DNA from 3 places in the Mesorhizobium sp. 1B3 genome. Region 2 is predicted to be linked to each of the others. Evidence: riboswitches for the same ligand, from Rfam matches in the RefSeq annotation. Region 2 holds a riboswitch; each other region holds the start of a gene.
What was found. Region 2 has a riboswitch for cobalamin ahead of ACCO56_RS00925 (DUF1636 family protein). Riboswitches for the same ligand answer to the same signal wherever they lie in the genome.

Region 1 (10,250 bases), on a different contig from region 2:
CGGCACGGCGTCGATATTGACGACGTCATGGCCGTGCGCCAGCAGATCCTCCACGCAAGCACGGCCGACCTTGCCGCTGCCACCCGTCACGATCACCCTGGTCATTCCGCGATCTCCTCCATCGGAGACGCCAGTCTAGCGCATGAACGGGGTGCTGGGACAGGACTTGGGTCGGGTCAATCCACGAGATGGCCGCGGAACGGAAAAGGTGCCCCGGTTCGCTCACCCATTTCCGTCTTGTTCTGCCGGTTTCCCGGCCATGACGTCGAATGGCTGCAGGATCATCTTGCCGGCGGCCTCGCCGAAATAGGCTTCCACCCCGTAGACCTGCCGGACGCGCTCGGGCGAAAGCACCGCCGGCGGCGGGCCGTCCGCCACGGTCGAGCCGCGATCGATCAGAACCAGCCGCGAGCACCAGCGCGCGGCAAGCCCGAGATCGTGGAGGGAGGCGATAACCGCGTGGCCTTCCTCCGCCAGTTTCGCGAAGATGCGCATCAGCGCGATCTGGTATGACGGATCGAGCCCGGCCGTGGGCTCATCGGCGAGAAGCAGAGGGGCATCCTGCGCCAGGGCGCGTGCGATCAGCACGCGCGCTTTTTCGCCGCCCGAGAGCTCGGTCGCCGCCCGATGTCGCAGATGCTCGATTTCCATGCGCCGCATGGCCCCTTGGATCGCCGCATGGTCGTCCCGGCCAAGACCGGCAAAGGCCCTGCGATGCGGTGTCCTGCCGAGCGAAACCAGATCCTCGACCGCCATCCCCCAGGCGATCTCACGTTCCTGCGGCAGGTAGGCGACGAGACGGGCCCGTTCCGCCATCGAAAGGGCGGCGGCCGGGCGGTTGCTCACGGCGACCTCGCCCTGGGAAGGGGTGAGGCCGAGTATCGAGCGCAGAAGCGTCGACTTCCCCGCGCCGTTGGGGCCGAGCAGACCGACGAATTCGCCGGCGCGAACGGCGAACGAGATATCCTTCAGGACAGGCTTGCCGCTCAGGGAGGCACTGAGGGAGGACACCGAAAGCAGTGTCATGTCTCAGCCCTCCGCGTCCGCCAGACCAGCCACAGGAAGAACGGCGCGCCGACGATGGCGGTGAGGACCCCGAGCTTGATGTCCCTGCCGGGCGCGATCACGCGCACCAGCACGTCTGCCGCCATCAGCATCGACGCCCCACCAAGCGTGCTGGCGGCAAGCAGGCGTGACGGCCGCGAGCCGACAAGCGGCCGCAACATATGCGGGACCACCAGCCCGACAAAGCCGATGGCACCCGCAACCGCCGTCGCCGCACCGACCGACGCGGCCGTACCGAAGACGGCGAGCAACTGCACCCGGCGCATGTCGACGCCCATGCTCTGTGCCGCGTCGCTGCCGATTGTCAGCGAATCCAACCCACGACCCAGCGCAGCGAGCATGAGCCAGCCGGCCAGCATGAAAGGCGCGGCAAGCCAGACATGCGTCATGGAGCGGTCGCTGAGCGAGCCCAGCATCCAGAACATGATCTCGAGCGCGGCGAAGGGGTTGGGCGAAAGGTTGAGGGCGAGCGAGGTCATGGCGCCGGCAAAGCTCGACACCGCGACACCGGCGAGGATGATGGCAAGCGTGCCGCCTTTTTTGCCCGCCAGCGCCTGGACGACCATGACCGCAACGACAGCGAAGGCCAGTGCGGCCAACGGCAAACCAAGAGGGAAGAGCAGGCTGAGGCCGGAGTAGATGGCGATCACCGCGCCGAGCGAAGCGGAGGCGGAGACGCCGATAAGGCCGGGCTCGGCCAGCGGGTTGCGCAGATACCCCTGAAGCGCGGCACCGGAAAGGCCGAGCGTCGCTCCGACCATCAGGCCGAGGATCGCGCGCGGCAGGCGGATTTCCTGCATGACGACGGCGACCGCGCCCGCATCCGCCGAAAAGAGCGCCCGGATGCTGTCGGCAAAGCCGATCGCCGCGGGCCCGACGGTCAGTGACAAGAGGAAAAGCACGACGGTCACGACGCCAAGCAACGCGAGAACGAGGCGATATTGCCCGCCGGCGCTCATTCGGCCCCCCTTTCCGATCGCGCCGCTGCCTGCAGGCGCCGGGCGACCTCCAGCGTGAAAGGAGCGCCGCAGATCGTGTAGGGGCCGGGAACCGTCATGCTCTCGGCGGAGCCAAGCAGGGCACGGTAGGCGGGGTGCACGAAAATCTGCTCGGCGAGCGCGGGTGCCCCATGACCGTCCCCTCCGCCGACCAGAAGGTTGGGGGCGGCAAGGACAAGCAGTTCGAGCGGCAGCTGGACGGTCCCCACAAGCCCGAAACGGTCGGCGACGTTCTCCAGGCCGGCCGCCGCGACGATCGCGTCGACCAGTGTGCCCGCGCCGGAAGTGTAGCCGTTCGGTTCGTAGAGAGCGACCGCCCGGCGCGGCGGCGGTTTCGCCGCGAGATCGGCCAATCCTTGGTCGAATTCGGCTATCAATTCGCCGGCTCTTTCCTGCCGCCCGAGGATTTCTCCCATGCGTGCCATGTTTGCGCGGATGTCCTCGATCGAACTCTCCGGCGTGAATTCCTCGACCCGAACGCCAAGCCGGCGCAGCAGGCCGACGGTCGTCCGCGTCGTGTAGGTGCCGGCCAGCACGAGGTCTGGATGCATCAGGAAAACCTCTTCGGCGAGACCGTGGTTGACCACGTAGCGCCTTGCCTGCTCGGCGAGAACGGAGCTGTTCGGGTCGGCCGCGAGATGGGATACGGAATGAAGCTGCCCCTCGCCGGCAACCAGCATGGCAAGCTGGTCCGTGCAGACATTCATCGACACGACACGTTTCGGCGCCTCGTCCGCGACGGCGTTGCCGAAGCAGCCGAAAGCCAGGAAAGCGGCCATCAAGCCGGAGAGGCTTGCGTGGCTCCGCTTCGCTGCTTTCGAGGCGCTGAAGCGCATCTCCATCTAAAACGTACCTTTCAGCCCGAAAAAGGCGGTCAGGCCCTGGGTGTTGTAGCCGAACACTTCTTCATAGTCCGCGTCGAGCAGGTTATCGACCCGGCCATAGGCTTCGAGATATTCGGTGAATTTGAAGCTGCCACCGACATTGACGACGGTGGAGGAAGCAAGGGTGACGCGTGGCGGCAAGCTCGGCACATACGCCAGATCCTCCATTTCGCCATTGAAGGCAACCTCGCCGAAGATGCGCGCGCGGTCGTCATGGAAGCGATAGGCAGCGCCGATCGAACCCGAATGTTCGGGGCGCCGTATCTCGGCAAGCCGAGGGCCGCCGGCCACCATCTGCTCGGTCGCCTTGGTGTAGGTGTAGGATGCGTTGGCCGAGAAGCCGTTGAAGAGGTCGAGCGTCGCCCCGATCTCGATTCCCTGGCGCTTGCTCACGCCGTTGCGGTTAACTACCGAGGAAGTGTAGTCGGGGCCATAGACTATCGCGATCTCGTTGGTGAGATCCTGATTGAAGTAGGTGATGTCGGCGACAAGCATACCGTCGAAGAAGCGTTGTTCGATGCCGATATCCCAGCCGAAGCTTTTCTCCGGATCGAGGTTCGGATTGCCGACGAAGGAATCGGGCACATAGCCGAACTGTTCGAAAAAGGTCGGGTTGGTGACGCCGGTGCCGATGGAGGCATGCAGGCGGGTGGCTTCGGTGAGCTTCCAAGCACCGCTCAGGCTGTAGGTCGTCGCATCGCCGAAGAGATCGTTGAGGTCCCGCCGTAGGCCGGCGTTGAGGAAGAAGCGATCGAGAAAGGCCCCTCTGTATTCGCCGACGAAGGAATTGGTGCTCCGGTCGAAGGTCTGGTCGAGATGCGACGGCGTGAAGGTCTCGCGTTGCCACTCGTATCCACCGGTGAGTTGGTGGCTTGCATCGAGCAGGCCCGGCGTGTCGAATTGATAGCTCGCCTGATAGACGCCGGTATAGCGATTGCCGTCACTCCAGGAGGTTCCAATCTCTGCGACGTTCTCGCGATACATATCCCCGCCGGTGACGCGAGCCTTTTGGGTCAGCGCGCCGTCGAGAGCGACATGGGTCACGCCGATGGAGCCGAACAATTCGCGGGTAGCCGTCTCGTCGGAACCATCGATCACCAGCCCATATGTTGGGCTACCCGGGTTGAAATCCTGCGGGTCGAGATCGCTGCGGCGGTTCACGTAGCGCAAGGTCCCGTCCAGGCTGAGGGCATCCGACAGGTCGGCGGCGAAGCGGCCGTTCAGCGTCGCATTGCGATCGCCATCCCGCTCGTCTCCGAAATCGGAGACGTTGAAGCCTCCCGTGTTCTGGAAAGCCCCCGACAGGGCGATGTCGTAGGTCTCGCCGCCGCCGCTCAGCGAAACGCCGCCCAGCCAGGTGCCGTCGGTGCCGGTTTCGACCCGGGCGCTGCCGGAAAAACTGTTGCGCTCGCCTCGTCTGGTGATGATGTTGACGACGCCGGCCATGGCGTTCGACCCCCAGAAGGCGCTCTGGGGCCCACGCAGCACCTCGATCCTGTCGATATCGTCCACCAGCAGGCTGCCGAAGTCGAACTCGCCGGTGGACGTCTCGCTCACCTCGACGCCATCGATCATCACCAGGAGGTGGTTTGCTTCAGTGCCGCGGACCCGCACCTGGGTGGGGCCGCCGAATGAGCCCGTCCGCGAGACGGCGAAGCCGGGCACCTGCCGCAGCGCGTCCGCCACGTAGCGGATCTGGCGTTGCTCGAGCTCCTTTCCCGAAATGACCGTGAAGGCCCTGCCGGATTTCTCCTGCTCGATCGGCGTCAGCCCGTCGGTAACGAGGACCGTGTCGAGCCGAAGCGCTTCATCGGTATCGCTTTCGGCCTGCTGCGCCCCAGCCCCTATCGTCAACGCCAGCGCGATCGCGCCAGCACCCATCAGTTGCCTGTTCATTCCTGCCCCAAGCTGCTCAGGCAGGGCAAAAGGATTCGCCCTGCGGTTTGGCCCAACCGCAGGCAGGAAACAGCTTGGAAAGGTGCGCGTGATTCACCCTCCGCCCGTTCCGGCATGCGGCAACACTTTTCAATGTCACCGCCACGGACGACCGCGCCGGAACACACCCCGTGTCCAGGCATGGGTGACCGGAAATGGCAGGTCTCCTGACTTCCGTGTCATCGCCCCTCTTCCGCCTTCCCGGTCGCGCGAGGCTTCCCAGTGGCTTCGTGGAAGATGGCTCAACGGCTACAGTTGCGGGGGCAGTCCTGGCTTCGGCCGACAGGCCTCACCGTGTTCCCTCTTCGTCCGCTCTCGGCGGAACCAATTCCGGGCGGGAAGCTAGCGAGGCGATCCCCTATCGTCAACCGCGGAGATGTGCTCCCCTGTGGACTCAACCACGGACGATCCAAATGCGTGCGAGGCAGACATGGCAATACGAGCATTCGCTTGGCTCAATCCGCCGTCCCGCTGGCAAGGCGACAGCGCGAAGCTGACGCTCTCAACCGAGGATGCGACGGATTTCTGGCGCCACACCTTCTACGGATTCGTACGCGACAACGGCCACGCCTATCTGACCGACGTCTCCGGCGACTTCACGGCTTCGGCGACGGTCGTCGGAGACTATCGGCATCTTTACGACCAGGCCGGCCTCATGCTGCGGATCGACGAGCGAAACTGGATCAAGACCGGCATCGAATATACAGACGGTCTGATGCACTTCAGCGTCGTCGTCACGCGGGACGTGTCGGATTGGTCGGTGATCCCCTTGCCGGAGGCACGGCCGGAACAAGGCGTGGCCATAAGGCTCACCCGCCACGGCGACGCCGTTCGGATCCAGTATTCCATCGCGGGAACGCCTTGGCGCATGGCACGCCTGGCTCCGTTCTCCGACGCCGACGCGCGGGTCGGCGTCATGGCCTGCTCGCCGGAGCGCGCAGGCTTCGAAGCCAGCTTCAAAGGAATAGAGGTCGGCCCGCCGATCTCGCGCAAACTCCATGCGGAGTGATAGAGGCCCATCCGGGCCGCTCGGCTTTCGCGCCAACGCATCGGCTCGAACCGAAGGTTCGGAAAGCAGGATGCCGGTCTGAGAGATGAAGCGTCCTTTGCGCGTGCGAAGACGCGCCGGCGCTCGAGTTCGGCATCGCAACGGTTTGGACCGCCTGATCGAAACGGCAGGCTGCCAACCTTGAGCAAGGTGGGTAGCCTGCCGGACGTCAGATCGGATATTTGCAACATCCCGACCGGGATCTGAACCTCGTCCCGGTCCCGGTCGGTTGCTCGCTTTACTGCGCGGCGGCCGCAGCTTCTTTCAACCACCCGTCAAACTCGGCCTGGTTTTCGGAAATCCAGGCGTCGGCGACCTTCTTCATATCGGCATTGGTCTTGGCGCCGGTTCCGAGATCGCCTTCCCATTTGCTCCAGGTGTCCAGCGGCCATTTCGCCTGTTCGACGAATTTCTTGACGGCCGGATTCGCAGCGACGAATTCCTTGTTGCCGAGCGTGCGCCAGTTCCACGGCCCCACCGCCATGCGGCACGGGTTCTGTCCGCCGGCACAGCCTGCGACATCCTTGATCTCGTGCGTCTTCGGTTTCGTGACCCCTTCGGGAAGGGCGTCGTACGGGATCGGCAGCCAAACGACGTTTTCGCCGGGCTTCAGCCGATAGACGATCCAGGAAGGGCTCCAGGTGTAGAGCAGGATCGGCTCGCCGCGATCGGCGCGCGCGAATGCCTCGGCGACAAGCGGCTCGTACTTGGCGCGAACCGAACGCACCGTATCGCTCAGCCCGAATTCCTCGATCTGGTAATCGACGACGTCTCCACATTTCCATGCGGGATCGCAGTTGGTGAGATTGGCCTTTCCGTCGCCGTCGCTGTCGAACAGGGCGGCGATCTTGGGGTCCTTGAGCTGCGAGATATTGCTGATGTTGTGGGCTTCGGCCGTCTTCTTGTCGATCACATAGCCGTTGATGCCGCCGCCGGTGATCGTTCCCTCATTCATCAATTCGACGGTATCGCCGATCTGCTCGATGGCAGGCTGGGCCTGCGGCCAATTGATGTCGCCGGTCATATCGAGGTCGCCCTGCGACATCGCCTGCAGGATCGCCGACATATTCATGGTCGACAGCTTCACCTCGTAGCCCAGCTTCTCGAGGCCGGCGATCAGGATCTGGTCCTGAACGTAATTTGCGCCGAGGCTATCGGACGAAACGAAGCGGATGGTTTTGCCTTCGCCGGGCTTGTCCTGCGCATGGCTTGGCGCTCCCGCCAGAACCGTGGCGAGCGTCACGGCAAACCCAAGTCCTGCCAATTTGCTGTAGTTCAGTGTCATGTATTCTCCTCCTGCGACAGGATGTCAGTCGTCCTGTCTGAATGGGTGGGATGCTTCAGATCTGCTGATGATGCGCTTCCAGGTCTTCGACATCTTCGCGCCGGGGCCGCAATGCCCGCGACAGGGCGGTCCGGATACCTCGATCGGATTTCGGCTTCTGTCTGGCCAACCCCTGCGTGATGCGATCCAGGATCATCGCCAGCAATACGATCGCGATGCCGCCAACCGCGGCCATGCCGACGTCGAGGCGGCCAAGGCCCTGCAGCACCACAAGCCCGAGCCCTTCGGCGCCGATCATGGCCACGATCACCGACATGACCATCGCCATGAGCACGGTCTGGTTCAACCCCCCGAGAATGGTGGGCAGGGCCAGCGGCAGCTGGACTTCCCACAGGAGCTGGCGATTGGTGGCCCCGAAGGCGCGGCCCGCCTCGATCATTTCGGCGTCCACCATCCGAATGCCGAGATTGGTGAAGCGGATCAGCGGAGGAACGGCCGCAACAATCACCGCGACGCCGCCCGGAACGGTTCCCACGCCGAACAGCATGACCACAGGGACGAGGTACACGAAGCTCGGGGTCGTCTGCATGACATCGAGCACCGGTCGGATGATGGTCCAGGCGCGATCGCTACGCGCACACACTATGCCGATGGGAATGCCCACGATCACGCACACGACGATCGCGGTTGCGATGAGCGACAGCGTCGTCATGGCTTCGGACCACAGGCCGATGAAGGCGATCACGATCAGCGAAATCAGCGTGAAGATTGCAACGCCGCGCGAGGCGATTCGCCAGGCGATAAGCGCCAGGCAGATGGCGAGCACGGGAAAGGGAACCGCGTGCAGCAGGCTGTCGATCGCCGTCAGCAGCGTCTCGACGGGCCATTTGATGCTCTGGAACAGCGGCCGGAAATGGAGCGCCAGCCATCGGACGCCGACCTGGATCCATTGATCCAGCGGGACGACATAGAGATTATCCGCATTGAACATGGTCAGTTACCTGCCGCGGGGGGTTGCGCCGGTACGCCGATGCGAGCCAAAATCTGCAGGGGATCGATGCGGCCCATCAGACGGCCGCTCTGGTCGACCACCGCGATGGGCCTGTCCCGTCGGTAGATGCTGGCCACCTCCGACAGTTTGGCCGTACTCGTCACCATCTCGTAGTCCTGGGTCATGACGGACCGGATGGCCAGGCCCTGCTCGAGGCGCGCCAGCGCGTCCGCAGCCACGACACCGGCTATCCGCCCACCGTCGTCGATGACAAACGCTGGCGCGTCCCTGTCGACGGTGCTCGAGGCCTTGCCTTCTCCGTTGAGCGCGAGCGGCTTGCATTGCGCCATGACGGAGCAGGCATCGAACAGGCGCGCCCGATCGACGTCACGGGTGAAAGCGGCGACGTAGTCATTGTTCGGGTTCAGCACGATGTCCTGCGGGGTGCCTTCGCGGACCACCTTCCCATCGGACATGATGGCGATGCGGGACCCAAGCTTCAGGGCTTCCTGAAAATCATGCGTGATGAAGAGGATGGTCTTCTTGAGAGTCCTTTGCAGGCGCAGCAATTCGTCCTGCATCTCGCTGCGGATGAGCGGATCGAGCGCGCTGAACGCCTCGTCCATGATCAGCACATCCGCATCCGTGGCGAGCGCGCGCGCCAGACCGACACGCTGGCGCATGCCGCCGCTCAACTCGTGCGGAAGATGATTTGCCCAGGAGGCAAGACCGACGATCTGGAGAACCTCCATCGCCTTGTTTCTGCGCTCGCGCACCGTAACGCCGCGCAGCTTCAGGCCGAACTCGGTGTTTTCGACGACCGTCCTGTTCGGCAGCAGGCCGAAGTGCTGGAAAACCATTGAGATCCGTGTACGGCGGATTTCGCGCAACTGGGCTTCGTCGGCCCCGGTGATCTCCTGTCCGTCGATAAGGATGCGCCCGGCATTGGGCTCGATAAGACGGTTAACGCACCGGGCCAACGTGCTCTTGCCGGAGCCCGATAGCCCCATGATCATGTATATCGAACCTGCGGGCACGGTAAGCGACACGTCGCACAAGCCTACGACTTGCCCGATCTTGGCGAGCACGCCCTCTTTCGTATCGCCGGCTTCCATCAGCCGAAGCGCCTCTTCGGGGGATTTACCGAAAATCTTGTAGACGCCCTCGACCGTTATTCGATCTGTCACACCGACCCTCCGCTCCTGCGACCCGCTACGTGTTGTTATCAATTGCATCGCAGGCTCGCCATTGCGTCCAATCAAAGAGTAATTCCCACCTGCGTCTTCCACCGTTAACGAGGATTGCCGCGCGCCTGGATGCTATGAATAGCAGCATACGTATCGGCACCGGCCGTCGTAGGCTGCAAGACGCACTGATCGGGGAGCCTGCATGCTGACGGAACTGAGGAAACCGGCCCTAGTCGTCATCGACATGCAGAACGACTTCGTGCGCAGGGGAGCGCCGCTGGAGGTGCCATCTGCGCGCCAGACCATCCCCGCGATCCGCACGCTGATCCAGGCGTTTCGCGCCGGTGCGAAGCCTGTCCTGTTCACCCGTTACATTGCTGCCCCCCTCTATCGACCCCTTGCCCGCAAGCTCGGATGGATCGGCTTGCTCGATGCTCCGACCTACGCGTGCGTGCCGGGTTTCCTGCGTTCCTATGCGGATGCGGAAGGCATGCTCGATGCGGCCGGGGTGATTGACGAGCTGGCGCCGCTTTCCGGCGAATCGGTCCTTGACAAGATCTACTTCAGCGCATTTCACGCCACCGATCTCGACGAGAGACTGAAGGGGCTGGAGGTCGACGGGCTTGTCTTCGTCGGCACGGTCACTGAGATGTGTGTGGAGGACAGCGCTCGCCACGCCGTCCATTTCGGATACCCCACCGTTCTCGTGGAGGATGCCGTGTCATCCAACCATGTTCCCAGCCACCGGGCGACGCTCGACGGCTTCGCGCGCAACTATGGATGGGTGATGACGGCCGACGCGGTGTTGACTACGCTGGGATTGTCGGCACCCGCCTCCGTCCGGGCACCGGCCTAGC
Region 2 (10,250 bases):
TTCTTGGCGGTGAAATCGTCCGTCAGCTTCTGCATCCGGATCATGTCGCCATTGTTGACGGTCGCGATGGTGAGGGTTTCGGCGTGAGCCGCGAAAGCGAAGAGGCTCGCGGAACAAAGACCGAGGATATACGAACGGAGCTTCATGCTACTTCCTCCCAAAACAAGTGAGCATTTGCCTTCTATGTGGGCAATTACTCACTCAAACGGCATCCAAGTCAAGGCGAATTCCTTGCTGCAGCGCAACAGAATCCTGCCATGTACCAGACTCGAAGGACGGGCAGTCAGGAAGCGGCAGCGCCGAGCCAATCCCGAACCGCCGAAAGGATCCAATCGCGGAAGACGCGGATCTTGGGTGAATTGCGGCGCGCTTCCGGATAAGCGAGCCAATAGCCATGGCCGTCGTCGCAGACCAGATCAAAAGGCTGGATCAACCGGCCGCTTTCCAATTCCGCACGATAGAATGCCGGCGTCAACAGCGCGACGCCACGTCCGGCCATCGCGGCGGACGCTTCAAAAGTCTGGGCGCCAAGCTGGCTGCGCGGGCGTTTCGGAAGCGACTCACTCGAGACGCCCGCTTCCTCCAGCCATTTTGGCCACCAGGGATCGGCCGAATCGATGATGGGCAGACGCATCAGGTCGGCCGGTTCCCTGACGCCCCCGATAGAGGCCGCAAGAGCCGGACTGAGCATAGGGGTGAACAGGGCTCGCAACAGAAGATGCGATGCTAGGCCCGGCCAGTTGCCGCCACCGGCCCTGATGACCACGTCGACATCGTCACGACCGAAGTCGACCAGATCGGTCGAAGTCTGGAGCCGCACGGCAAGAGCCGGGTGCGCAATCTGGAAAGAGCCCATGTGGAGGGCAAGCCATTGCGCCGCGAAAGTCTGCACCGAGTTTATGACGAGCGTGCCCTGCGCGCCGTGCTTCGCCGTCTGGTAAGCCGCGCTCAGAAGTTCGAAGGCTTCGCTGACGGCTGGTGCGAGCTCGCGGCCGGTTTCGGTGAGGACAATCTGGCGTGGACGACGCAGGAAAAGCGGCGCCCCGATACGATCCTCCAAAACCTTGATCTGATAGCTGACAGCCGCCTGCGTCATGCCAAGCTCCGCCGCCGCCTTGGTGAAACTGCCGTGTCGGGCTGCCGCCTCGAAAGCTCGGACTGCCGTGAGTGGCGGAAGCTGAAGAGCCATGACGCATTAAATCTCCTTATGCATACCGCCAGAGATTCGATTGGAAAACAAGAGGTGCTCATCCGAGATTCTAGCCAACGGACCGAAGCTAGGAGAACGCCATGCCAACCAGGATCAACAAACCAAGAGTACTGGCCGGGGCCGGCGAAAGTTGGGTCGCCCGGATAACGCTCGGGCTCTTCAGATCACGCCATGTCAGGCTCGACCCCAGGACGCTGCCAGACTATCTGAAGCGGGACATGGGGTTCCTGGACGGCCGCGGCCCCGGCAACAAGGGGTGCTGATGCGTCAGGTGGACGCCAGCAAGGCGGCGGCGGTGCGCTCGTCGGTGATCAGCCCATTGACCAGGCGGCGGGTCAGCGCGCCGAGGATGCCGGGCAGCTTGCGCTCCCCCATCGCGGCCGCCACCACCAGCGACCGTTCGCGCGACGGGATCGGCGCGGACGCCACCCTCTCGTTGGTGTGACCTTCGATCAACCGGCCTTCGCGATCGAAAGCCCAGCCGACGATCTCGCCAACCGCGCCGGCCTTCTGCAGGGCCTTGAGCTCGGCTTCGGAAATGAACCCATCCTCGTAGAGCGGCGCCTTCGGCCCCATATCGCCGATGCCGACGAAGGTGACGTCGGCTTTCGCCGCCAACTCGACCGTCGGACGAATCATCGCCTGCCGATGCAGCATCTCGCGCTCGGCGGGCGAGGTCACGATGACCGGCAAGGGCATGGGAAAGCTGCGCGCTTTCGTCTTGTCCGCCATCGTGAAAATGACGTTGTAATAGGCGGCGGAGCCGTCCGGCGTGATGTTGCCGGTGAGCGATACCAGCTTATGTTGCGGGCAATCCACGGGTGAAAGCTGCTCGACCGCCGCCTTGAGCGTGCGGCCCGTGCCTATTGCCAGCACCAATGGCTCGGGCTCGCGCAGGCGGCGCTCGATTTCCGCCGCGACGGCTTCCGCTATGCCGAGGGTTGTCGAGGTCGAGTCCGGATCGCTCGGAACCACTTCCGCAAGATCCAGCGCGAACCGGGATGTCAGCCTTGACGCGAGATCGAGGCAGTTGGCGATCGGATGATCGAGCCTGACCTTGACCAGCCCCTCCGACACAGCCAGCGAGACAAGCCGTTGCGCGCTTTGGCGGGAGACGCCCAGTTTGGTCGCGATCTGGTCTTGGGTGTTGCCGGCGACGTAATAGAGCCAGCCGGCACGGGCCGCGTCGTCGAGACGCGGCTTACCCGCTTCTTGCCTGCTGTTCATTTGTCTCACCCGCCCTCGCAGTTCGGCACCCTAAACGTTTTGACCCGGGAGCAGAATAGGAGCAAATGCTATTCAAAACAACAATTGCTCAGAAAACGGCAATCCGGACTTTACGGAGAGACCATCTTCCTTCCGAGCCGCAAACATCCTAGGAACGAGCCGACCCTACCACGGATTTGCGAACAGCTTCGATGCCGCCGAAACGGCTCGCTCTCATCACCAGCCAGGCTTTCTCCCTTGCCAACTTCCGGGGAACGCTGATCACGACGCTCCGGTCGCGCGGGGTTGAGGTGCTGGCGCTCGCCCCCGACTACGACGAGGTGACCCGTGCTGCGGTCGAGGCTCTTGGCGCAAAGGCCATCGACTATCCGGGCACGCGCACAGGGACCAATCCGCTTCGCGATCTATCGGACACGATCAGGCTCGCCCTATTGCTCAGACGGCTCGAACCGAGTGTTTCGCTCGGCTACTTCATCAAGCCTGTCACTTTCGGCACCATTGCCGCGTGGCTCGCCGGCATTCCCAAGCGCTTCGCGATGATCGAAGGGCTCGGCTACGTCTTCATCGGAGACCAAGAACGCCAAGGGCTCGGCCGTCGCCTCTTGCGCGCGCTGGTGACGAGGCTTTACCGCTTCGCCCTGGCCCGCACGGAAAAAGTTTTCTTCCTTAACGACGACGATATAGCAGAGTTCGCCAACTCCGGGCTGGTCGACCGCAGCAAAGCCATGAAGCTGGGGGCGATCGGCGTCGACCTCGATGCGTGGCAGCCTGCACCGCCAGTGGTCGCCCCCCTCACCTTTCTCATGACGGCACGGCTGCTGCGCGAAAAAGGCGTCGTCGAATACGCCGAGGCCGCCCGCCTGGTGAAGGCGAGACATCCCGAGACACGGTTCATCCTGCTCGGCGGACTCGATTCCAATCCCGGCGTGATTGCACAAGGTGAGGCTGAAGGTTGGGTGCGGGAAGGGCTTCTGGAATGGCCAGGACATGTCCCGGTTCGTCCATGGCTCGCTCAGGCCAGCGTTTACGTGCTTCCGTCTTACCGGGAGGGCGTGCCGCGCAGCACGCAGGAAGCCATGGCGATGGCGCGACCGGTGATCACCACAGACGTCCCCGGCTGCCGGGAAACGGTGCATGATGGCGTGAACGGCGTCCTAGTGCCGGCGCGCGATGCGAAAGCGCTTGCCGCTGCGATGCTGCGCTTTGTCGACAACCCCGAACTGGTCGTGACGATGGGGCGGGCGAGCCGCGCGATGGCGGAAGAGAAATTCGACGCCAGGCGTGCCGACACGCTGGTCGCCGATACGATCCTCGGCCGCTGAACTTTATCCTTTTCCGTCGTCGGACCAGTCGCGCAGCGCCGCTTCGATGCGGCCCGTCTCGCTGGAATCGGCTGGCAGGCCGACGCGCAGGTCATGCGGTCGTTCGGCGAAGTTGCGCACCAAAATGCCGCGACGACCGAAGGTTTGGAAAAGCCTCTGGGCTTCAGCCAGGCGAAAGAAACGGAAAAGATCCGTTCCCCCCGCTGCGGGCAGGCCGGAGCGGGCAAAAACCTCGTCCAGCATCGATGCCTCCCGCGCCAGCCGAGCCCGCATCGCCTCCTGCCAGGAACTGTCGGCCAGTGCCTTCAGGCCAAATTCGAGCGCCGGGCCGGCCACCGCCCAGGGACCGAGCCTCGCTTCGAGGCGCCGAACTTCCTCCTCCGCAGCGAGCGCGAAGCCGAGCCTGACCCCCGCCAGGCCAAAGAACTTGCCGAAGGAGCGCAACACGACAAGGCCGCCGCGACCGACATCGCCCGCCGCGCTCTCCTCGCGCGGCCCGACCTCCATGAAGGCCTCGTCGATGACGAGAAGGCCGCCCTTGCGCCGCATGGATTCAGCCAGGGAGAGCAGCCGGGAACGTTCCACCACGCGACCATCGGGATTGTTGGGATTGACGATGATAGCGAGGTCGGCATCGAACAGTGCCTCGAATTCGTTTACTTCGAGGACTTCGTGTCCGGCGATTGCCGCAGCGCGGCGATGCTCGGCATAGGTCGGCGAGAGCACGAAGGCGCGGCCGGCGGGAACGAGCGCTGCGACGAGCGGCAGCAGGATCTGCGTGCCCGGTGCCGGCGCGACATGTGACGCCGAAGGTGCGCCATAGGCTGTGGCGGCTGCCGCCGCGAGTTGACTGATACGCCCAGGCTCCGGCAACCGCGAGAAGCACGTGGCGGGCAGGTCGAAAAGCGGATAGGAGTGCGGATTGATCCCCGTCGAGAGGTCGATCCAGGGCTCGGGCGCATCCGGAAAGAGCGTACGGGCGCGGGCAAGGCTTCCGCCGTGATCGGTCACCGAAGCGGTCAGGTCCATCATGTCAATCCTTCTCGCGTTCCTGGCACTCTCGATCGAACGGGTGTTCGGCTACCCAAGCCGCCTGCTTGCCGTGATCGGCCATCCCGTCATGTGGATCGGCGCGTTTATTGCTGCGCTCGACAAGAGGTTCAACCGCACGAACGATCCCGATGCGACGCGTCGCGCGGCAGGTGTCGCCGCGCTGGTGGGAATCGTGGCCGCTACAGGCGTGGCTGCCTTGGCCGTGCAAAACATCGCCTTGGCGCTGCCGTTCGGCACCCTTCTCGCGGCTGTCGTTGCCAGCAGTCTCATCGCGCAACGCAGCCTGGGCGAGCATGTGGCCGCGGTCGCGCAAGCACTGGAGACGGAAGGCCTCGAAGGCGGTCGCCGGGCCGTTTCCCGGATTGTCGGCCGGGATCCCGAAAAGCTGGATGAGGCCGGCGTCTCGCGCGCAGCCATCGAAAGCCTTTCCGAAAATTTCTCCGACGGCATCGTCGCGCCGGCCTTCTGGCTCGCCGTCGCCGGCCTGCCGGGCGCGGCGATCTACAAGGCGGTCAACACGGCCGACAGCATGATCGGCCATCGCTCGCCACGGCATGAGGCCTTCGGCTGGGCATCGGCACGCTTCGACGACCTGATCAATCTTCCTGCCTCTCGTTTCTCTGCCCTGCTGATCGTGCTCGCTGCCTTCTTCGTTTCCGGCGCTTCGCCGAAAGCCGCCTGGCAGTCTGTCCGCCAGGACGCGCACAGGCATCGATCGCCCAATGCCGGCTGGCCGGAAGCGACGATGGCGGGAGCGTTGGGCCTCGCGCTCGCCGGCCCCCGTCACTATGGCGGTGTGCTGGTCGATGATGCGACGATGGGCGCAGGCGGCCGCCGCGAGGCGACAGCGGCCGACATTCGGCGCGCGCTGCTCCTTTATTGGTGGGCGGATGGGCTGCTGATCGGGATCATGGGTGCGGCGGCGGTGGTGTGGGTTTCGGTCTGAGCAGGCCAAGCAATCATCGCCGCATACCCCCCTCTGGCCTGCCGGCCATCTCCCCCTCAAGGGGGGAGATTGGCTGTGGTCACCGACGGCGCTTGTTCTGCCACAGCGACGACTGGCGAAGCCGCAGCGGGCGTCCGATCTCCCCCCTTGAGGGGAAGATGGCCGGCAGGCCAGAGGGGGGTGCGGCCGCGCAGGAACCAAAAACGGCATCGCTACACAAACATCAGAACTCGATGCCTTGTTGCGCCTTCACGCCTGCAGCAAAGTGGTGCTTCACCTGGCCCATCTCGGTGACCAGATCGGCCGCCTCGATCAGTTCCGGCTTGGCATTCCGCCCGGTGACCACGACATGCAATCCCTCGCGTCTGCCCTTGAGCGCCGCCACCACGGAGCGCAGGTCGAGATAGTCGTAGCGCAGCGCGATATTAAGCTCATCGAGGATGACCAGGCTGATCGAAGGATCCGCGATCAGCTCCAGCGCCTTTCCCCATGCACGCTCGGCCGCGGCGACGTCGCGTTTCAGATCCTGTGTCTCCCAGGTGAAGCCTTCACCCATCGTGTGCCAGACGATCTTTTCGCCGAAAACGGCAAAAGCATCCTTCTCGCCCGTGTGCCAAGCTCCTTTCACGAACTGCACGACGCCGACCCGCCTCCCGTAGCCGAGCATGCGCAAGGCCAGGCCGAAAGCCGCCGTCGACTTGCCCTTGCCGGGCCCGGTATTGACGATCAGCAATCCCTTCTCGACCGTCTTGCCGGCAACCTCGGCATCCTGCACGGCCTTGCGTTTCGCCATCTTGGCACGGTGGCGCTCGGCGTCCTTCTCGTCGATGTCTCTCATTCTACTTCACCTGCATCGTCAAGCCGGCCACCATGAACAGGACCCGGTCGGCCCGCGCCGCCACTTTCTGGTTCAGCCGCCCCTGCGCATCGCGAAAACGCCGGCCGAGCGGATTGTCGGGCACGATGCCGAGCCCGACCTCGTTCGAAACAACGAACCATGGGCCTCTCGGACTGGCGAGGATTTCAGCCAGCCGGGAACTCTCCGCCTCGACATCGTGCCCGGCCAGCATCTGGTTGCTGAGCCACAGGGTCAGGCAATCGACCAGCAAGGGCAGGCCGTCGGGAATAGCCTGGATCGTCACTGAGAGATCGAGCGGAGCATCGACCGTATTCCAGCGGCCGTCGCGCCGGTCGCGGTGCAATGCGATCCGTTCCTCCATTTCCGCATCGAAGGCCTGAGCCGTCGCCACATAGGTCCATGGCGGCGGCAGGGCTGTGACCAGGCTTTCGGCGTGACTGCTCTTGCCCGAGCGAGCCCCGCCGAGAAGGAGGGTCAAGCTGCCCTTCTCAGGCAAGGCGACCACTTAGCTCTGCCTCTTCACCGCCGACCCTGCAGCGGACCGCGCCGGCGACAGCGCCGAGGACAAGCCAGAAGAGCAGGTTGGTGACCGTGGTCGCCACGACGAAGGAATGATGCAGATCGGCCGGCACCGGCGAATCATGGCTCGCCGGCTGCGGCGCCCCGACAATATGCGGCGCAACGATCAGGGCCACGCCCACCAGCGCAAATACCGGGGAACGTCGAAACGCAATCAGAGCGAGCCCGATCGCGGTCGCGACAACGGTGGCGACCCACCAGACCTGGCGGTCGAATAGATCGGCGGCAGGCATGGCCGGCAGCTCCGGCGGCAGACCGAGGCCGGGCGCCAACGTGAAGACGGCAAAGCCGGCGAAGCCCCAGAACAAGCCCTGACGCCACCCGGCAATGCCCCCAGCGAGTTCCGAGGCGACGATCAGGATCAAAGCGAAGCCTATGCCGCTGACGATATTGGCCCCGACATTGTAGGCGAAACGCTCGAAGCCGTCTGCCGGCGCCCAAGCCTCTTCGCCATGGTCATGAGCATGTCCGGCCGCGGAGTGGTCTCCATGATCGTGGCCGGCACTGTCGCCGGCAGCCTCATAGGTTTCAGCCTGAAGGATGAGCGGCACGGTGGCGTAGGCTTGCAGAGCCGCGAGAACGACACCCGCGACAAGCCCCGCCAGCGCCGCGACGAACACGACGTTGCGAAACACGGTCATGATGGAGTTCCGCTCTTAGTGGCAGGGAAAAGCCATGGAATGGCGATAGTCGTGGGCGGCATTGTGGACGGCCTCCATGTGGGAGAAACCCAGAAAGCCGACGACGAAGATGCCGAGCAACCCGGCCAGCGCGAGCTGCAGATAACGCGACTGCGCGGAGACGGACGCACCGAGAGACGTGGAAACCGTGTTCATTCTCAATCCTTTCGCCCTCCACCCGAGGGCCGCGAACGTTCCTTACGTCGACGGCAGGTCTCCTGGCTCACGGCTCGGCGCTTCATCCCGCCTTCCCGGGCTCGATGCCCAGTGGCTGTCGGGAGAAGCTCGCCGCTCACAGTTGCGGGGGCAGCCGCGGATTTGGGAAATCCCTCACCGCATTCCCTCTTCATTCCCCGAAGGGAACCGTCGATACAGGCAGTCTTAACCGAAATCGTCATTCCGGCAAACCATATTTCCGACGCGTTGACAGCCGGATGCGACGCGGCCTACAAACTCCGCGACGGTCTCCTCTGAGCAATGAGAGGAGCTAAGAGGGAATGCGGTGAGGGTTCTTGTCCCGAATCCGCAGCTGTCCCCGCAACTGTAAGCGGCGAGCTTTCGGCCGATTGCCACTGGGTTACACCGGGAAGGCGGCGCGAGAGCTGGGACCCGTGAGCCAGGAGACCTGCCGTCCCTGATCAATCCTGAAAGCCTGGCGGGTGTCCCGGGCAAGGAGCGCGGTTTGGAGTTCGACGAAACAATTGCCGTCGGTGATCCGTGCGTCGAGGCATCGACCTCGGCGGTATCGGTCGTGACGATCGTCGTGTGCAGTTCCTGCCGCGACGCCTCCGGTTCCGATGCTCGCCCCCGTCCAGGCGAATTGCTGGGCGCAGCGACGCGGGAAGCGAACACCTTCCCGGATGTCCGCGTCGAGCAGGCCGAATGCCTGGGCAATTGCAAGAGAAGGCTCTCCGCAGCCTTCATCAAGCAAGGCGCCTGGAGCTACGTCTTTGGCGATCTCGGCACCGACGCCGCCCACGATCTGATTGCCGGCGCGAAGCTCTTCCAGCAATCGACGGACGGGCTGATGCCCTGGCGCGGGCGGCCCGATTGTCTGAAACGCGGGCTCGTCGCCCGCATCCCTCCCCCGGAGCATTTTGCAGCCATGTGGGATCACATGGCGTCGCACAAATGCGGCCAAACCAAAGAGATGGAGCGCCGTGCGCCCGATGCGACGCCCGGCGTTCCGAGAACCCTTAAGGACAATCCATGACCGCTTCCGCCGATCGCGTCCCCTGCACCGTCGTCACCGGTTTCCTCGGTGCGGGCAAGACCACGCTCATCCGGCACATGCTGGAGAACGCCAACGGCAAGCGCCTCGCCATCATCGTCAATGAATTCGGCGATGTCGGCATAGACGGCGAGATCCTCAGGGGCTGCGGCATCGAGGCCTGCCCCGAGGAGAATGTCGTCGAACTGGCCAATGGCTGCATCTGCTGCACCGTCGCCGACGATTTCGTTCCTGCCCTCGACCAGATCCTTTCCCGTTCGCCAAAGGTCGACCACATTCTGATCGAGACGTCGGGCTTGGCTTTGCCAAAGCCGCTGGTGCAGGCCTTCCAGTGGCCCGCCATCAAGGGACGCGTCACGGTCGACGGCGTTGTCGCCGTGGTGGATGGGCCGGCGCTCGCGGAAGGCCGCGTCGCCTCCGACATGGACGCCCTCCAGGCGCAGCGCGCGGCCGATGATTCGCTCGATCATGAGGACCCTGTCGAGGAAGTGTTCGAGGATCAGGTGGCGTGCGCCGATCTGGTCATCCTGTCGAAAAGCGATCTGCTCGATACCGATGCAGCCGCCCGCGCGAGCGCGCTGGTCGAGGAACATCTGTCGCGCGCGGTCAAGATCGTGCCTTCGACCCATGGCAAGGTCGATCCGTCCATCCTGCTCGGCCTCGGCCTGGCGGTGGAAGACGACATAGAGAATCGCAAGACCCATCATGACGACGAACTCGACCATGATCATGACGACTTCGATACTTTCGTCGTCGATCTTCCGGCGATCACGGATCCCGAGCTGTTGGCCCGGCGCGTCAGCACCGCTTCGGAAGCCGAGAAGGTGTTGCGCGTGAAAGGGTTCGTCGACGTCCAGGGCAAGCCGATGCGGCTCCTCGTCCAGGCGGTCGGCCCGCGCGTCTCCCATTACTACGACCGCGCCTGGGCTCCCGGCGAAGATCGCCGGAGCCGGCTGGTGGTGATCGGCCTCAAGGGGCTGAACCGGCCGGCGGTCGAAAACATTCTCGCCGGATAGGCCATCGTGCATATCCTCGCCGCCACCACCGCCTCGCTCGACGATTTGATCGAGCCCGTCGACCTCGGGCAGGCGCCGGCGGAGATGGTGGCGCTGTCCTTCACCGACAGCGACCTGGCGGCCCTTG
Region 3 (10,250 bases), on a different contig from region 2:
ACCGAAGGGCTCCTCGTTCATCGCGCGTGCCTCGGTCGGCACGTCCGTCAAGACCGTGGGCTCGAAGAAGTAACCCTTGTTGCCGATGCGCTTGCCGCCGGTCGCGAGTTTTGCGCCCTTCTGCAGCGCGTCCTGGATCAGCGCTTCCATCGCCGGGATGCGACGCTCGTTGGCAAGCGGCCCCATGGTGGTGCCTTCCGCCAAGCCGTCGCCCACCTTGACCGCCTTTGCCGCGGCGACGAAACCTTCGACGAAACGGTCGTGCACGCCGGACTGGACGAGAAACCGGGTCGGCGACACGCAGACCTGGCCGGCGTTGCGGAACTTCGATCCCGCCAGGACGGCGACGGCGCGATCAACATCGGCGTCGTCGAAGACGATCGCCGGCGCATGACCGCCGAGTTCCATCGTGGCACGCTTCATATGCTGGCCGGCGAGGCCCGCGAGATGCTTGCCGACCGGCGTCGAGCCGGTGAAGGAGATCTTGGCGATGACCGGATGCGGGATGAGGTATTCCGAGATCTCGGCGGGCACGCCGTAGACGAGATTGACCACGCCTGCGGGAATGCCGGCGTCGACAAAGGCACGGATCAGCTCGGCCGGAGAGGCAGGCGTTTCCTCGGGCGCCTTGACGATGATCGAGCAGCCCGCCGCCAGCGCGGCCGAAACCTTCCGCACCACCTGGTTGATCGGGAAGTTCCACGGCGTGAAGGCGGCGACGGGCCCGACGGGTTCACGCGTCACGAGCTGGGTGACGCCGACGGCCCGCGACGGCACGATGCGGCCATAGGCGCGACGCGCCTCTTCGGCGAACCATTCGATGGTGTCGGCAGCGGCCATGGTTTCGCCCCGGGCTTCGGCCAGCGGCTTGCCTTGCTCGAGCGTCATCAGCCGCGCGATCTCGCCGGCGCGCTCACGCAGCAGGCTGGCCGCCTTGCGCATGATGGCGGAACGCTCATAGGCCGACGTCTTGCGCCATACGGTGAAACCGCGTGCCACCGCCGCAAGCGCTGCGTCGAGGTCGGACCTGTCGGCATGGGCTACGGTGCCGATCCTTTCCTCCGTCGCGGGGTTGATCACCGCGATGGTGCGACCGGAAGCGGCGGGGCGCCAGGCGCCGTCGATGTGCAGAAGCGTATCGGGATACATTCTCATTCCTTGTGGTGAATAGCGAAGCGGGTGAATGGTGAATGGCTCTTGGGGCGCGGCATCCCCCTTACCATCGATTGTCGATCCTTCACGACTTGTCCGGCGATTGGTAAACGAGATAGTCGCGGCAATGCCGAAATTCCATTCACCATTTCACCATCGACCATTCACTCGTACCCTTCAGGCCGCCACGGCGACCGACGAGAAGACGCTCTCGATCGTCGCTTCCAGCGTGTCGAGCCCCTCGTCCAGCGTCGCATCCGAAATGGTCAGCGGCACGAGAATGCGGACGACATTGGCGCGGGTGCCGCAAGACAACAGGATCAGACCCCGCTTTTCCGCTTCGGCGACAATGGCGTTGGTGAGCGCCGGCGCGGCAGCTTTCGTATGCCGGTCCTCGACCAGTTCGAACGCGACCATGGCGCCGAGGCCACGCACGTCGCCGATGCGCTCCATGCCCTGCCGCGCTGCAAGGTCATTGAGCCGAGCGGTGATCCGCTCGCCGATCGCGGCGGCACGGGCGCACAGCCCCTCCTCCTCGATCACGTCAAGCACGGCGTTGGCAGCGGCGACAGCAAGCGGATTGCCGGCATAGGTGCCGCCGAGACCGCCGGGATGGGCGGCGTTCATGATCTCGGCCTTGCCGACGACCGCCGAGAGCGGAAAGCCGCCGGCGAGACCCTTGGCGAGTGTCACGAGATCGGGCTTCACGCCGGCATGCTCCATCGCGAACATCTTGCCGGTCCGCCCCATGCCTGCCTGGACCTCGTCGGCGATGAACAGGATGCCGTGCTTGTCCGCGATCTCGCGCAGCCTCACCAGGAATTCGGCGGGCGCGACGTTGAAGCCGCCCTCACCCTGGACCGGCTCGACGATGAAAGCGGCGATGCGCTCGGGATCGACGTCGCCGGCGAAGAGACGCTCGAGGTCGGCAATGGCATCCTCGACCGTGATGCCGAGGAAGGGATTCGGGAAAGAGGCATGGAAGACCTCGGCCGGAAACGGACCGAAATTCTTCTTGTATGGCGCCACCTTGCCGGTCAGCGCCATGCCCATCAGGGTCCGCCCATGGAAGCCCCCGCTGAAAGCGATGATGCCGGAGCGCCTGGTGTGGGCCCGCGCGATCTTGACCGCGTTCTCCACCGCCTCGGCACCGGTGGTGACCAGCATGGTGCGGTTCTCCGCGCCCGTCGGCACGATCCGGTTCAACCGTTCGGCCAGCGCCACGTAGTTTTCATAGGGCGCGACATGGAAGCATGTATGCGTGAAGCGTGCCGCCTGGTCCGCCACCGCCTTCATCACCTTGGGATGGCGGTGGCCGGTGTTGACAACGGCGATGCCCGCAGCGAAATCGATGAAGCGGCGCCCCTCCACGTCCCACAATTCAGCATTCTCGGCGCGTTCGGCAAACAGCGCGCGTGTTGCCACGCCTCCGGCAACGGCCTTGCCCTGGCGTTCACGCAATTCGGCATTCGTGGTCATTGGAGCCCTCCTTTTGGCGCGGAGGTCTATAGCATGCTCATAATTTTGAGCAAAGGCCTGCTCGGAATTTCATCCGGATCTGGATCAAAGATGGGTGGGAACGAAGTGCGTGAACGGTTTTTGGGCGACATGTGTTTAGAGGTAGGGCGGCGTGCAGGCGGAGATCACGATTGTCCGCTTGTCCGAGAGATTGCGGAAACGGTGCGGCACCCGGCTGTCGAAAAGATAGGAATCGCCCGGCTTCAGCACGCGCACCTCTTCTCCCACGGTGACTTCGAGCTCCCCCGCGATCACAATGCCGCCCTCGGATGAGAAATGCTGCAGCAAGGTCTCGCCGGTGTCGGCCTGCGGTTCGTAGACTTCGTGCAGTATCTGGAGATTGTGGCGTCGCGCATCGCCGACTTGACGGAACGTCAGCCTCCCGCGCGGTTCAGCACTTGTTGTCGCCGAAAGCTTCGAGGTGAGATCGAGCAGCTCGTCGAAACCGAAGAATGGCCCTTCCGGAGTGGCGCGGTCCTCCTCGAAGAAATCGGCCATGCTGATGTTGAGACCACCGAGAATCCTGCGCAAGGTCGCAACCGAGGGGCTGGACTTGTTCTGCTCGACCACGGAGATCTGCGCATGCGGCACGCCCGCTCGCTGGGCGACCTGGCGCTGCGAGAGCCCGGCGGCCACGCGTATGGCGCGCAATCTCGCGCCGACATCGAACACGCCTTCCCGCTCGCCCGTCACCCAGAATCTCCTGCTTAATCTGTTTGCCAGGACATACTATTGAGCCGAAGGCGGGGACACAACACAGACGGATGCGGCTGATTTTTCAGCCATCCGAGAGCTCGGCCGCCTTTGCTCCCTTGCGCCCGGGTCGAGGCTCACCGCGGGAGAATTGCGAGACTGGCAGGCCGCCGCCCCAGCGGTGACGCCGCAAATCATCGGCCCTCCATGAGTAAGTTAAGGACACGATCTATTCTTGGTTGAGTAAAATCCGTAGCGATCGCCTAGATCATATGTTCTAGAGCTATTCTTTTTTGTTGACGGATCACCAAAGTAGCCTGACTATGGAAGAAGAGGGGATGGAAATATGCCAGCGAGCGCAGAGAAGGGAATACTTTCCGGATTGACCTTCATGCTGATCGGCGCAAGCCTGCTCGGATTGCAGTGCTTCTGGTCGGTCAGGGCCGGCATATGGCTGTCGTTCTCTGTCGTCGACGCGCTGCAAATGCTGGGGCCCGATCCGATGAGCAACGGTGCCGCGGCGTTCGGAGCCTGGCTCGACAGCCCGCAATCCTGGATCAGGCTGCATATGCTGCTCGACTGGATTTCGCTGCCCGTGGTGTTCCTGACTTTCGGCCTGATGGCTGTTTCCAGCAGCAAGGTGTAGGGACCGCGGCCGCGCGGCGCTAATCCGCGACCCGCTTCTCCGGCTCATTCTCGCCAGAACTTCACGATCAAAGAATCTCTCGGCTTGACGCAACCACAGCGTGCCCACTAACAAGAGCACGACGGTTTCCCGCAAGGGAATCAAAAGGGAACACGGTGCGGACGCCCCCAGCGCCCAATGCCGTGACTGCCCCCGCAACTGTAAGCGGTTAGTTTTCCGTCCACATGCCACTGGGCCCGCGGTCCCGGGAAGGCGACGGGAAGCGATGATCCGCGAGTCAGGAGACCTGCCGTCGGCCGTTGTCATGCGCGACCACGCCGGGCGGGGTGTCCTGGTGGAGCCGATCCCTGGCTGCTCTCGAGGCGGCAAAGGCGGTGCTGATCGCGGTGACGTGCAACGTACCGCTGGAGCATTCCGCCTTGTTCTTCAAAATCCGTGCCGAGCGCACGCCGCACCCGTCCGTTCCGAATTTCGATCCGACTCCTCCGCAAAACCGGCCATCCCTGCTATTCGGGAGTACTTTCGTCATGGCCGCGCTGGCAACGGCCGGCGCACATGCGCTGGACGCACGGAGCGACGACCCGCCGCGGCCCGCCGCTCGGACGACAGAACTCGAACTGGACGCAATCAAGGTCACCGGCAAGGGCGATCGGCCAGGGCCGGGACCCAACCTCGAGACGCGGTCGCAGGCCGGCAGCCGCCTCGAACTGACGCCTTTGGAAACGCCGGCCAGCGTCGAGATCATCGACGGCGAAACGATCCGCGACCGCGTCCAGACCAATGTCAACGAGGCCATCGCGCGCAACGGCACCGGGATCACTTTCCTCGGCGCGCCCGGCAATGGCGGCACATCGCTCGGCATGCGCGGCTTCACCGGGCTGGGAGCCGTCGCCCGGCTTTACGACGGCACCCGCATCTATCCCGGCTCTGGCACCATCACTTTTCCCTTCGACACCTGGACCGTCGACCGCATCGAAATCCTGCACGGGCCGGCCTCCGTTCTCTATGGCGAAGGCGCAATCGGCGGGGCGGTGAACGTCATCCCCAAGAAGCCGCTGACCGAGGGGCGACGCAACGAGATCATGGCCACGGTCGGCACCGATGGCAGGAGAGGCCTTGCCCTCGGCAGCGCTGGCCCGATCAACGACAGTCTCGCCTACAGCTTTGACATCAGCGCGAGAGATACGGAAGGATGGCTGGAACGAGGCGACGCTTCCAGCCTTGCTTTCGCGGGCAGCGCGCTCTGGCAGGTGAGCGACGATTTCAATCTCACCTTCTCTCACGACTACGGCTACGCGGAGCCGGTGGGATATTTCGGCACGCCGCTGGTCGATGGAAGGCTGGACGAACGCCTGCGCAAGCAAAACTACAACGTCGCCGATGCGCTGAATCGGTTCCAGGACAACTTCACCCAAGTCAGGGCAGAGTGGACCCCGACCGAGAACTTCACCCTCCGTAGTACGACCTATCGGGTGTCGAGCGATCGCCAATGGCGGAACGTGGAAACCTATCGCCACAGGTCGGCGACCGACGACGTGTTGCGCAGCAGCTACATCGCTATCCGTCACGATTACGAGCAGTACGGCAACCGCACCGACGCTTCCTTCGACAGCACCATCGCCGGCATGGACAACAGCACGCTGGTAGGCTTCGACGTCAACCGGATCAGCTTCGCCAACACCAACAATTCGCCCTATCCCGGCCAGTCGACGGTGACGGCTCTCGATTTCGACCCCGGCCACTTCATTGGGCCCGACAAGTTCGTCACGAGCAATCGCAGCACCGTGTGGCAGTACTCACTGTTCGCCGACAACAGGCTGGCCATGACCGATCGATGGTCGCTCGTCGGCGGGCTGCGTTACGACAGCCCTCAGGTGACCCGCACCGACCCCCAGACCGGAGCAGGCTTCGAGCGCACTTACGATTCGCTGAATTGGCGGATCGGCGCTGTCTACAACCCGCTGCCGGACATGGCGCTTTACGCTCAATATTCGAGGGCGGCCGAGCCGATCGGCAATCTTCTGTCCCTGTCCGAGGCCCAGAAGGACTATGCGCTCCCCGAGGGCGAGCAATATGAGGTCGGGGTTAAATACGCCTTTCTCGACGGCCGCGCCGAAGCGACGCTTTCAGCCTACCGCATCGTCAAGACGAACGTGCTCGCCCGCGATCCCGACAATCCTTCGATCACCCGTCAGATCGGCCGGCAATCCTCCCGGGGCATCGAAGCGGCGATCGGCCTGGATCTCGGCGCCGGATGGCGCATCGACGCCAACGGCACGATCCTCCAGGCCGAATATGACAACTACATCCAGGCCGGCGGCGACTTCTCGGGGAAGACCCCGCCCAATGTTCCCCGACGCCTGGCCAATCTCTACGCGTCCTGGGATTTTGCCGAGGATTGGACCGCTCTGGGCGGCGTCCATTATGTCGGTAAGACCTACGCCAACGACTCCAATACGAGCACCAGGCCTGCCTATGCGGTGGTGAATGCCGGACTCCAGTGGCGGCCCAACCCGAAGACGACGCTCGATCTCACGGTCGAGAACCTGTTCGACGAGGTCTACGCCACATCAGGCAATGCGACGCAATGGCTGCTCGGCGCCCCCCGTTCGGCCTCGCTTACGCTGAGGCTGGCCTTTTGAGCGGGCCAGCCGCCATCACCGCGGAGGGTATCTCCTGGGGCCCCTCCGCCGGCCGGCCGATCATCGAGAATGTGGGCTTCGATATTCCCGCCGGCACGGTGACGGCGATCGTCGGCCCAAACGGGGCCGGCAAATCCACGCTGCTGCGCTGTCTTTACCGCCATCACAGGCCGATCGCAGGCACTATCCTTCTCGACGGGCGGGACATTTGGAGCGTCGGGGCCCGGGCAGTGGCGAGGAAGGTCGCCGTCGTTCTCCAGGAGACGCCGACGGATTTCCCTTTCACGGTCCGCGAGGTGGTGGAGACGGGACGAACGCCGCATCAGGCCGGCCCGTTTTCCTGGAAGGCGCCCGACCGCCTGAAGGTCGAGGAGGCGCTCGACCGTTTCGAGCTCACGGCCTTGGCCGATCGGGCTTTCGCCTTCCTTTCGGGCGGCGAGAAGCAGCGCGTCATGCTGGCGCGCGCCATCGTCCAGGAGCCCGGGCTGATCATCCTGGACGAGCCGACCAACCATCTCGATATCCGCCACCAGCTCGAAATCCTGCGGGATCTGCGGCGGCTCGACGCGACCGTCATCGCCACCATGCACGACCTGAATCTTGCCGCGGCGATCGCCGACGGGGTTCTGGTGTTGCAAGGCGGCAAGATGCTCGGTTTCGGTCCCCCCGACATGGTTCTGACGCCGGAACTGGTTCGGCGAGCCTTCGAGGTCGAAACGACCGTGGACCGCCACCCGCACGATGGCAGGCCGCGCTTTTCCTTCCATCTCCCGGGGAGAGGATAATGGGTTTTCCAGCTTCCGGTTTGTCGATCATCCATCCGATTCCGCTGCTTGCCCTCGTTCTTGCTGCCCTTGCCGGCCAACCGGCCTTCGCCGTCACTGTCGAGAGCTGCGGACGCGAGGTCACGATCAAGACGCCGCCCCGTCGCGCCGCGAGTTACGGTTCGAACCTGACGGAAATCATGCTCGCTCTCGGGCTGGAGGATCGCATGGCAGGTTTCTTCGGCCAGGGTGAACGCATTCGCAAGCAATCGACCGAGCTTTTTCCTGGGGCCGCTGGCCTTGCCGAACTGCAAGGCGGCTATCCCACGCTCGAAGCCTTCCTGGATAACGACATCGATTTCTACTTCGCGGGCTGGAGCTACGGCATGCGGGTCGGCGGCGACATCACGCCCGAGGCACTGGCAGCGTTCGGGATCCCCGTCTACGAACTCTCGGAGAGCTGCATCCGGCTGGGGCGGGCGAAACAGCCCTCCTTCGAGTATCTCTATCGCGATGTCGCCAATCTGGCGGCGATCTTTGACGTTGCCGACCGAGCCGCAGCACTCATCCACAGCTACGAGGCCCGTCTCGCCGCCGTGACGCAAAGGCTGGCAGGCGTCTCCACGAGGCCGACCGTCTTCATCTACGATTCCGGCGAAAAGGTCGCGGTGAGCGCCGGGGGCTACTCCATGCCCCAGGCGATCATCGACGCGGCGGGAGGAGCCAACATCCTCGCCGACGTGGAATCGAGCTGGATCCGTGCCGAATGGGAGACCGTCGTCGATCGCAATCCCTCCGCGATCGTGGTCGTCGACTACGGCAACGTGACCGCGGAACAGAAGATCGCCTTCCTCAAGTCCAATCCGGCCTTCGCCGCTGTCGAGGCGATCCGTCAGGATCGCTTCCTGGTGCTCGGTTACGACGACCTGACGCCCGGGCCCCGCAACGTCTCGGCCGTCGAGCGTCTGGCAGGGTTCCTCCACGGGAATTGATCGGTCATGAGGCTCCGAGAAAAGACCGCCATCGCGGTCGCCGCGGCCCTCATCGCCGTCGTTGCGGCCATCACGCTGTCGGTGAGCTTCGGCACTGCGCCCATTCCCTTTTCGACCGTCTGGTCGATCGCCACCAACAGGATAGTCCCGGGCCTTGTCGAACCCTTCTGGACCGAGGGACGTGAGAATATCGTCTGGAACCTTCGTTTCCCTCGAGCGCTGCTGGCCATGCTGGTCGGGGCAGGGCTGGCCATGGCGGGCGCGGTGATGCAGGGCGCCATCCGGAACCCGCTCGCCGACCCGCATCTCCTGGGCGTCTCGGCCGGCGCGGCGTTCGGCGCCAACCTCGCTATACTGGTGACCGGCAACATCTTCGGGCAGGCCACGGTGCCGCTCTTCGCCTTCGTCGGCGCGCTTCTCTCCACCGGCCTCGTGATTGCGGCGGCCGCGTTCGGGCGAGGAGGCGTGGTGACCCTGGTTCTGGGCGGGATCGCGATCTCCTTCGTGATCTCCGCCTGCACCAATGTCATGCTCGTTCTCGCCGATCCGCGCGCCGTGGCGAGCGTGGTGTTCTGGATGTTCGGCGGCTTCGGCTTCGCGCAATGGGGAAACCTTGCCTTCCCCGCCGCCGCGGTGTTGATCGGCGGCACAGTCTTCCTCGCGAACGCGCGCCAACTCAATGCGCTCGCCATGGGAGACGAGACCGCGGGCACGCTCGGTGTTCCGGTGGTCCCCCTGCGGATCCTGTTGCTCACCACAAGCGCGTTCCTGACCGGCGTGATGGTCGCTTTTTCCGGAATAATCGGTTTCGTCGGCCTGATGATGCCGCACATCGCCCGATTGCTGGTCGGTGGCGACAACCGCCTCGTGCTGCCGGCCAGCGCCGTCCTCGGCGCCATCTTCCTAGTGCTGGCCGACCTTGCCGCACGAACAGTGACGGCGCCCAACGAGCTGCCCGTCGGCGTCGTTACGGGGCTGCTTGGAGGTCTGTTCTTCCTCGCTCTTTTGCGCAAGCGCTCGATCCGCTGATCGGACAGGATCGGCGATCAGGAACGGGATCTTCTGGTCCTTCAGGACACTCGCCGCGGCCCGCCAAGGTTCGCTCCGATCCACCCACACGCTTCAGTGGCGGCCGAGGGGCTCCCGGCTTGCTCTTCATGGCACTGGCCGGCTGCAGGCCAAGCACCAGCGCGATTGCAACCAATATGGTCCTGATCAGCTATTGACTATCTAGGGTAGATATGGTCACATCATACAACCGAGATCAAGTATGGGGTGGACACTACCTGGAAATGCCTGCGTTGCTTTTCCAGGCCTGGGAGACAGGTAACGCTATTGAACCATTAGGGGGAGAGGGGGGGCTCGGGGCAGTACTTGAAAACCTGAAACCGGACTGCTCGGCGGGGCGCATTGCATGATGGCCTCGTGACCGTCGCCAGCATCCGCCCGGTGGTTCGGCCCAACTCCCGTCGAGTTCACCTACAAGTCCCACAGCAGGTTCAGCGACGAGTTGCTGTATTGCGACCGTGTGCCTGACCTGGAGATCGCCAATATAGGGTTGCCGTGGCTTGAATAGACGCTGAATTCGACAGCCACGGGTTCGAAAAGAAAGTGAGCGCGCAAGCATATGGATCCCGTACAACGCCGCAGACTTGAAGATTTGGCAACGCAGCGTCTCCAAGCCACCCGACTGGACGAGGAGCAATGGTCTTTTCTGTTTCGCACGGAGGGCTCTCTCGGGCTGGTTTACTGCCCGTGGTCGGTGCTTGAGGACTACGAGTTCGACGGCGATTTGGACGGGCTCGAATTGCCATGGAGCGACGAGCGGATCGAGGAGATCGAA

Region 1: it holds a riboswitch for cobalamin, as region 2 does, so the genes downstream of both, ACCO56_RS18490 (TonB-dependent receptor plug domain-containing protein) here and ACCO56_RS00925 (DUF1636 family protein) in region 2, are expected to answer to the same signal.
Region 3: it holds a riboswitch for cobalamin, as region 2 does, so the genes downstream of both, ACCO56_RS29160 (TonB-dependent receptor) here and ACCO56_RS00925 (DUF1636 family protein) in region 2, are expected to answer to the same signal.

Annotation. Positions count from the first base shown of each region.
Region 1 covers NZ_JBJHDO010000006.1:242,457-252,706, forward strand. Annotated here, with positions in the region: gene ACCO56_RS18470 (NAD-dependent epimerase/dehydratase family protein) at 1-105, opposite strand, end outside; gene ACCO56_RS18475 (ABC transporter ATP-binding protein) at 223-1,026, opposite strand; gene ACCO56_RS18480 (FecCD family ABC transporter permease) at 1,023-2,024, opposite strand; gene ACCO56_RS18485 (ABC transporter substrate-binding protein) at 2,021-2,899, opposite strand; gene ACCO56_RS18490 (TonB-dependent receptor plug domain-containing protein) at 2,906-4,843, opposite strand; cobalamin riboswitch at 5,023-5,226, opposite strand; gene ACCO56_RS18495 (DUF1349 domain-containing protein) at 5,313-5,891, shown strand; gene proX (glycine betaine/L-proline ABC transporter substrate-binding protein ProX) at 6,169-7,215, opposite strand; gene ACCO56_RS18505 (ABC transporter permease) at 7,271-8,206, opposite strand; gene ACCO56_RS18510 (quaternary amine ABC transporter ATP-binding protein) at 8,209-9,393, opposite strand; gene ACCO56_RS18515 (cysteine hydrolase family protein) at 9,596-10,249, shown strand.
Region 2 covers NZ_JBJHDO010000001.1:199,638-209,887, reverse strand. Annotated here, with positions in the region: gene ACCO56_RS00980 (ABC transporter substrate-binding protein) at 1-146, opposite strand, end outside; gene ACCO56_RS00975 (LysR substrate-binding domain-containing protein) at 284-1,189, opposite strand; gene ACCO56_RS00970 (hypothetical protein) at 1,291-1,473, shown strand; gene ACCO56_RS00965 (sugar-binding transcriptional regulator) at 1,478-2,437, opposite strand; gene ACCO56_RS00960 (glycosyltransferase family 4 protein) at 2,629-3,759, shown strand; gene cobD (threonine-phosphate decarboxylase CobD) at 3,763-4,788, opposite strand; gene cbiB (adenosylcobinamide-phosphate synthase CbiB) at 4,790-5,758, shown strand; gene cobO (cob(I)yrinic acid a,c-diamide adenosyltransferase) at 5,982-6,596, opposite strand; gene cobU (bifunctional adenosylcobinamide kinase/adenosylcobinamide-phosphate guanylyltransferase) at 6,598-7,113, opposite strand; gene ACCO56_RS00935 (CbtA family protein) at 7,106-7,837, opposite strand; gene ACCO56_RS00930 (CbtB domain-containing protein) at 7,853-8,032, opposite strand; cobalamin riboswitch at 8,068-8,259, opposite strand; cobalamin riboswitch at 8,321-8,523, shown strand; gene ACCO56_RS00925 (DUF1636 family protein) at 8,559-9,089, shown strand; gene cobW (cobalamin biosynthesis protein CobW) at 9,086-10,123, shown strand; gene cobN (cobaltochelatase subunit CobN) at 10,130-10,250, shown strand, end outside.
Region 3 covers NZ_JBJHDO010000015.1:113,742-123,991, forward strand. Annotated here, with positions in the region: gene ACCO56_RS29140 (NAD-dependent succinate-semialdehyde dehydrogenase) at 1-1,155, opposite strand, end outside; gene gabT (4-aminobutyrate--2-oxoglutarate transaminase) at 1,330-2,631, opposite strand; gene ACCO56_RS29150 (cupin domain-containing protein) at 2,767-3,363, opposite strand; gene ACCO56_RS29155 (hypothetical protein) at 3,710-4,009, shown strand; cobalamin riboswitch at 4,115-4,317, shown strand; gene ACCO56_RS29160 (TonB-dependent receptor) at 4,309-6,651, shown strand; gene ACCO56_RS29165 (ABC transporter ATP-binding protein) at 6,648-7,436, shown strand; gene ACCO56_RS29170 (ABC transporter substrate-binding protein) at 7,436-8,407, shown strand; gene ACCO56_RS29175 (FecCD family ABC transporter permease) at 8,414-9,436, shown strand; gene ACCO56_RS29180 (hypothetical protein) at 10,068-10,250, shown strand, end outside.